DNA from 2 places in the Psychrobacillus sp. FSL H8-0483 genome. Region 1 is predicted to be linked to the other one. Evidence: riboswitches for the same ligand, from Rfam matches in the RefSeq annotation. Region 1 holds a riboswitch; the other holds the start of a gene.
The links. Region 1 has a riboswitch for cobalamin ahead of MHB48_RS03070 (ABC transporter substrate-binding protein). Riboswitches for the same ligand answer to the same signal wherever they lie in the genome.
Positions count from the first base shown of each region.

Region 2: it holds a riboswitch for cobalamin, as region 1 does, so the genes downstream of both, MHB48_RS01035 (ribonucleoside-diphosphate reductase subunit alpha) here and MHB48_RS03070 (ABC transporter substrate-binding protein) in region 1, are expected to answer to the same signal.

Region 1 covers NZ_CP152052.1:638,084-641,515, reverse strand. Annotated here, with positions in the region: gene MHB48_RS03080 (adenosylcobinamide amidohydrolase) at 1-262, opposite strand, end outside; gene MHB48_RS03075 (iron ABC transporter permease) at 264-1,247, opposite strand; gene MHB48_RS03070 (ABC transporter substrate-binding protein) at 1,252-2,220, opposite strand; cobalamin riboswitch at 2,348-2,490, opposite strand; gene argS (arginine--tRNA ligase) at 2,956-3,432, opposite strand, start outside.
Region 2 covers NZ_CP152052.1:197,991-201,422, forward strand. Annotated here, with positions in the region: gene MHB48_RS01025 (DedA family protein) at 1-378, shown strand, start outside; gene MHB48_RS01030 (undecaprenyl-diphosphate phosphatase) at 388-1,215, shown strand; cobalamin riboswitch at 1,485-1,664, shown strand; gene MHB48_RS01035 (ribonucleoside-diphosphate reductase subunit alpha) at 1,821-3,432, shown strand, end outside.

The DNA.
Region 1 (3,432 bases):
ATGCATGACTATGTAATTGTGGAAGAACCGCCATTTTCTTAGCTAGTTCTTTGGAAGAATAAGATTGGAGAGATTTCTCGTCGATCAGAACTTCTCCTGATTTCATCGGTAAAATTCCACTCATCACTTTCAGTAAAGTGGATTTCCCGCTTCCGTTAGGTCCTAGGATGCCTAGCATTTCTCCTTTTTCAACTTCGAAGGAGACGTTTTTAACGATTAGTTGGTGTTCGTAACCACCAGATAGCTCTTTTATTTTCAACATATTAAACGCCTCCTTTTTTCCGTTGTCTAAAGAAAATAAATGCAAAAACTGGTGCACCAATAAATGCTGTTATGACACCAATCGGCAACTCGGTTGGCGAAATAATGGTGCGAGACACTAAATCACAAATGATTAATAACGATGCTCCATTAATGAAACTCAACGGTAACACATGTCTGTTATCTGAACCAAATAAAAGCCTTGTCATATGCGGAACGACAAGTCCCACAAATCCTATTGTTCCAGACACAGCAACCGCCGTTCCCGTTAGCATCGATCCTCCGATTAGTATCATCATTTTTCGCTTTTTCACATCTACTCCTAAATGCTTTGCACGCTCTTCTCCAAATAGCATCGCATTTAATTCTCTTCTGTTCCATGCTAATAAAGCCGAGCCAATCACAACAAACGGTAAAGCCATTTGCACAAAATCCCACCCACGCATCGATACACTACCAAGCAGCCATCCAATAATTTGGCGAAGCTCTTCCCCAGTTAGTGCAATCATCAAGGAAATAACGGAGCCTAAAAAGGAACTAACAATAATCCCAGTTAAAATAATGGTCTCCATCTTCATGGAACGGTCGACTAGTTTAGCAAATGTAATAACAAGGAGCATCGTAAGAAATGCACCAATCATACTAAAAACAGGTAATGTGTATATTCCTAAAAAGGGTACCGAAATACCGAAAAAGAGCGTAGCCACGGCACCTACTGAGGCACCGGACGACACTCCTAACGTATAAGGATCTGCAAGCGGGTTTTTTAATAAACCTTGAAACGCGGCACCTGCAATGGCTAGTGATGCACCAACTAGCCCTGCAAGTACAACCCGTGGCATACGAATTTTCCAAACTATATTGGTCGCGATTTCATCTGCTCCCGTATTCCATAATGTGCTGATCGGTACCTGAACGGATCCGACCGATACACCGAGCCAAATTGCTACTAATAGAGCAGCAATCGACAGGATGTAGCCGATCATGACTTTACTCACCAAATGCCTCTGGATAAATAGCTTTTGCTACTTCTTCTAATCCTTCTGCAAGACGTGGACCTGTACGACTAGTTAAGTTTTCATCTACTTGAACAACTGCATCATTTTTCACAGCAGTAATAGAAGCGAATCCATCACGAGCTTTTACGCTCTCTACAATTCCAGGTACGTAGCTATACATAACAATAATCACATCCGGATTGCGGCTTACAATTTCTTCTGGCTCAATTTTGAACCAACCTTCTTGATCTGCTGCAATATTTTCAGCATTCACCATATCTAAAATCTCTTGCATAAATGTTCCTTTACCAGGTGTGTAAATTTCAGGAACATCCGATGTTTCTACGAATACTGTTTTCTTCGTTTCTACTTTTGCAACTTTCTCTTTTACTTCTTCTACTTTTGCTTTCATATCTTCTACAATTTTTTGTGCTTCTGCTAATTTACCAGTAGCACGACCAATTTGTTCGATTGTTGTATAAGTTTCATTGAAATCTGCTGCATTTTTTACAACGAAAACTTTCACACCAGCGTCACGGATTTGTTGTAATCCTGCTTCGCCCATTCCAAGGCTTGACTCATGTGCGAATACGATGTCCGGATTCATGGATACGATTTTCTCCACATTGAATTCTTGCCCGCCGATTTTCTCTTTTTCAAGTGCTTCTTCTGGATAGTTATCGTAATCATTTACACCAATAATTTCCTCATTTAATCCAAGTGCAAACAAAATTTCTGTATTGCTTGGCATCATTGAAACGATTGTTTTTGGTGCTTCTTCTAGTGTAATATCATTGCCAACTGCATCTGTGATTGTGATCGGGAATTCTGTTTCTTCTACTGCAGTTTCTACTTGTGGACTTTCATTGTTTTCAACAGGTTTTGCTTCTTCTTGTCCACATCCTACTAATAGTAAAACTGCTAATGCGGATGCCATCCATAATTGCCATAACTTCTTCATTTGTCATTCCTCCTAATTCTTTGCAACAAAAAATCTCCCATCCATAGAATGAGAGATAGATATAGGTATAAATCTGCGAGGAAAAAATGGCCAAGCCGATCTACACCAAACCTATCCTCGTAGGCAATGGGTGTAATTTCATAAAGGCAGGTTTTCTGACTCATGATACAACCGTATCATTTACAGTGGCGGGACCGCGCTGGACTTTAACCAGCTTCCCTTTTAACTCAAGTAATCCGTAACTTGAGCACCTCTATGCAATAAAATATGTATTGTGCATTGCACTTATTATACCTTAAATTAATGGTTGTCGACAGAGGTTTTTATATTATTTGACCGATAATTAATACTATTCGACCAAATTGCGATGTTATTCGACCGATTCACATCTATGTTATGGAGAAACTTTTTTATTATAAGCCATCATCGAGAAAAAAAAGGGCTGTCCCTAAAGTCATATAGTGACTGAGAGACTGTCCCTTTTCCAATGTATTGATTCCGTTCCAGACGGACGCTTTCCGCGGGCATGGCTTCAGTCTCCTCGTCGCTTTCGCTCCTGCGGGGCCTTCAGCTCACGCTATTCCCGCTGGAGTCGCCGTCTTCCACTACAATCAATTGCCAACAAAAATAGTAGTTTAATAAAAAGTATACAAAAAACAGGTGTAGAAAAAGACTCGTTTTTCTACACCTGCTTCAATTTATGGGCTTATTGGACAGCTCCTTTAATACTACATATTACATTTTCTCTGGAGCATTTACACCAATTAAACGAAGTGCGTTTGCAATTGTTTGACGAGCAGATGTAACTAATGCAAGACGCGCTTCTGTTAGAGCTACGTTTTCTGCATCTAAAACTTTATCCGCATTATAGAAGCTATGGAATGTTGCAGCTAATTCTTGAATATAAGTTGCTACACGGTGAGGTGCACGAAGTTTTGCAGCATCTGCCACGACTTGTGGGAAATCACCGATTTTTTTCAATAAGTCTAATTCTTTTTCACTTTGTAATAGCTCAAGTGAATCCGTTGAAGCTTTCAACTCTTGTGTTTCAGCAGAACGTAGAATTGAGCAAATACGTGCATGGGCATATTGTGCATAATACACAGGGTTTTCATTTGACTGAGAAACCGCTAAATCTAAATCAAAGTCCATATGTGAATCGCCCGAACGCATACCGAAGAAATAACGAACTGCATCCAGTCCAACTTCCTC
Region 2 (3,432 bases), 440 kb from region 1:
GATGTAGAACGTTTGGAGAAAATTGTGAAAAAGTACGGCAAGTTATTACGATTGTCGATTAAAGATATTCATAAAGCGGATGCATGGTTTGACAAGTATGGTGTTTGGGCTGTATTTTTCGGAAGACTAGTACCACTAGTAAGAAGTTTAATATCGATTCCTGCAGGGATGTCGAATATGAAATTCTGGTTATTCCTATGGTTTACAACGTTAGGAACATTAATTTGGAATACAGTGTTAGTTTCCGTGGGAGCAGCTGTCGGTGATAACTGGAATGAAATTGTAGGGTATATGGATATCTACTCCAACATAGTGTATATTATTTTAGCAATAGTTGGTGTTGCATTTCTTGTTTGGTATTTTAAAAAACGTGACTAAGGAGATCTTATGGAAATTCTAGAATTGTTAAAAGCACTTATATTAGGTTTTGTTGAAGGTATGACAGAGTTTGCCCCTGTTTCATCCACAGGACATATGATTATTGTCGATGATATGTGGTTGAAAACGGAAGAATTTTTAGGGCAGTATTCGGCAAACACATTTAAAATTGTTGTACAACTAGGTTCGATTTTAGCTGTAGTTGTAGTTATGTGGAAACGATTATTTAGTTTAGTAGGATTGTATAAAATAGAGAGTGAACAATCGAGCAAGCAATTCAATTTGCTACACGTTATTGTTGGAATGCTTCCTGCTGTGGTTTTAGGTTTTGCGTTTAAAGACTTTATTGATGATCATTTATTTGGAGTGGAAACAGTTATATATAGTCTTGTAGCTGGATCTATTTTGATGATTATTGCGGATAAATTTGGGCCGAAAAACCCTTCCATCGTTAGTTTGGATCAAATTTCGTATGCACAAGCATTTAAAGTGGGACTAGTGCAATGTTTATCTTTATGGCCAGGATTCTCCCGCTCAGGTGCTACCATTTCCGGTGGGGTATTGTTTGGGATGAGTCATAGAACAGCGGCAGATTTTACATTCATCATGGCTGTTCCGATTATGGCTGGGGCAAGTCTAGTGTCAGTTTTGAAAAACTGGGAACAAATTAATATGGATGACATGGGCTTTTATATTGTAGGATTTTTAAGTGCATTTGTGTTCGCACTAATCTCTATTAAATTCTTCTTAAAACTCCTTTCTCGAGTTAAATTAATGCCATTTGCGATTTATCGTCTCGTGTTAGCGGCTGTGCTAGCAGTTATTGTGTTTATGTAAGAAAGTATGGGCAGACATTTTAGTAGGATGTCTGCTTTTTATATTTTCGGGTGAATCGGATGATTAATAAGGTTGAACGGTCATAAAAAATATTATCCGGTCAGAAATGAAACTATACGGTCATAAAATTTTCTATCCGGTCAGAAAAATATTTATCCGGACGTATTCAGTTGGGAGAACTGCTTTTCAGAGACACAGTTCTTTTTTCCCTCTATACAAGTATAAACACAATATGTTAGATTATATAAATGAAGTGAACACAATATATAGTATGTGAACGATGAATAGGTACCTTTATGGTTTAAAAGGGAATTCGGTTAAATACCGAAGCTGTCCCCGCAACTGTAAGTGTGGACGACTGTTGAAATAGCCACTGCGAGCAATCGTGGGAAGGCCAACAGAAGAACGAAGCACGAGCCAGTAGACCTGCCTCTTCATCGGTGAAGCAACACTTTCTTCGGGGGTTGAGAGGTGGGGGCGAAGACTCTATCTCGAACCATTGATGTGTCTGTTGTTTCCTACTTTTTAATCGTGAGCGATGACTCAGCCGAAGAGGCTAAGAGGCATCGCTTTTTTGCTGTTTTAAAAACAAGGAGGAATAAGAAATGACAACTGTTACGAATACCGAAAAACAAGAAGTATTACATCAATTAATAAAAGAGTTTGGAGAAGAAAATATAGCACCTCTTCTGAAAACACATGAAAGATGGATGAAGAAATTCCCAGAAGGTACAACGTCTGCGTGGTCCAAGTCCATGTCACTAGAGGCACTAAGCTTTTTAGATGAACAAGAAACATATTGGACATTCGTCGCTGCTCGCATTCATTTAGCTGATGTATATGAAAAAGTAGCAATACATAGAAACACAACGCCAGACGCAGTATATAGTAAGTTTGCAAGCAATGTACAAGCATTAGTGGCAAAAGGTCTATATGACAAACGCCTTGCAGATTCTTATTCCCAAGAAGAACTGCAACTGTTGGCAGAACTTATTGTGCCGGAGCGAGATTTTTTATTTACATATATCGGATTAAAAACGTTACTTGATCGTTATGTAGCAAAGGACTTTGATAAATCGATCGTCGAGCTTCCACAAGAACGCTGGTTGATTATTGCAATGACACTCATGAAAGAAGAGAAAAAAAATCGTCTTGGCAAGATAAAAGAAGCATATTGGGCAATGAGTAATTTATATATGACTGTTGCAACACCAACACTTTCTAATGCAGGGAAGCCTCACGGACAGCTATCTAGTTGTTTTATTGACACAGTTGATGACAGTCTTCAAGGAATTTACGATACCAATACAGACGTAGCGACGCTTTCTAAATTTGGTGGCGGAATTGGCGTATACATGGGGAAAGTGCGTAGTCGTGGATCTTCTATTCGTGGATTTGTCGGTGCATCAAGCGGGGTCCTTCCTTGGATCAAACAATTAAACAACACTGCAGTGAGTGTGGATCAGCTAGGTCAGCGTCAAGGGGCAATTGCGGTTTACCTAGATGTTTGGCACAAAGATATTTTCACATTTCTAGATTTACGCTTAAATAACGGGGATGAGCGTCTTCGTGCGCACGACATTTTCACTGGTGTGTGCTTGCCGGATTTATTCATGGAAAAAGTAGATGCTCGTGATGAGTGGCATTTATTTGATCCACATGAAGTTCGTCAGTTAAAAGGCTATTCTCTAGAAGATTTCTACGATGAGAAACGTGGAGAAGGTTCATTCCGAGAAAAATACGAGGAATGTGTAAATGATAGTCGTTTATCTCGTGAAACAGTTCCAGCGATTGACTTGATGAAACGAATTATGCGTTCTCAACTCGAAACGGGTGTGCCTTATATGTTTTACCGCGATGAGGTAAATCGTAGTAATCCAAATAAGCATGCAGGTATGGTGTACAGCAGTAATCTATGTACAGAAATATTCCAAAACCAGAGTGCTACTTCGTTTGAATCCATTCAATTAGAAGATGATGTTATTGTGACTCGTCGCAAAGCAGGGGATTTTGTTGTTTGTAACTTATCTTCCATTAACCTTGGACGAGCAGTTCCAGCGGATGTTTTGGAGCGCTTAATTAAAATCCAAGTGCGCATGCTCGACAATGTGATTGATTTGAATATGATTCCGATTCCACAAGCGGAACGCACGAATGCAAGATATCGTGGAATTGGCCTTGGTACTTTTGGTTGGCATCATTTACTTGCACTTAATA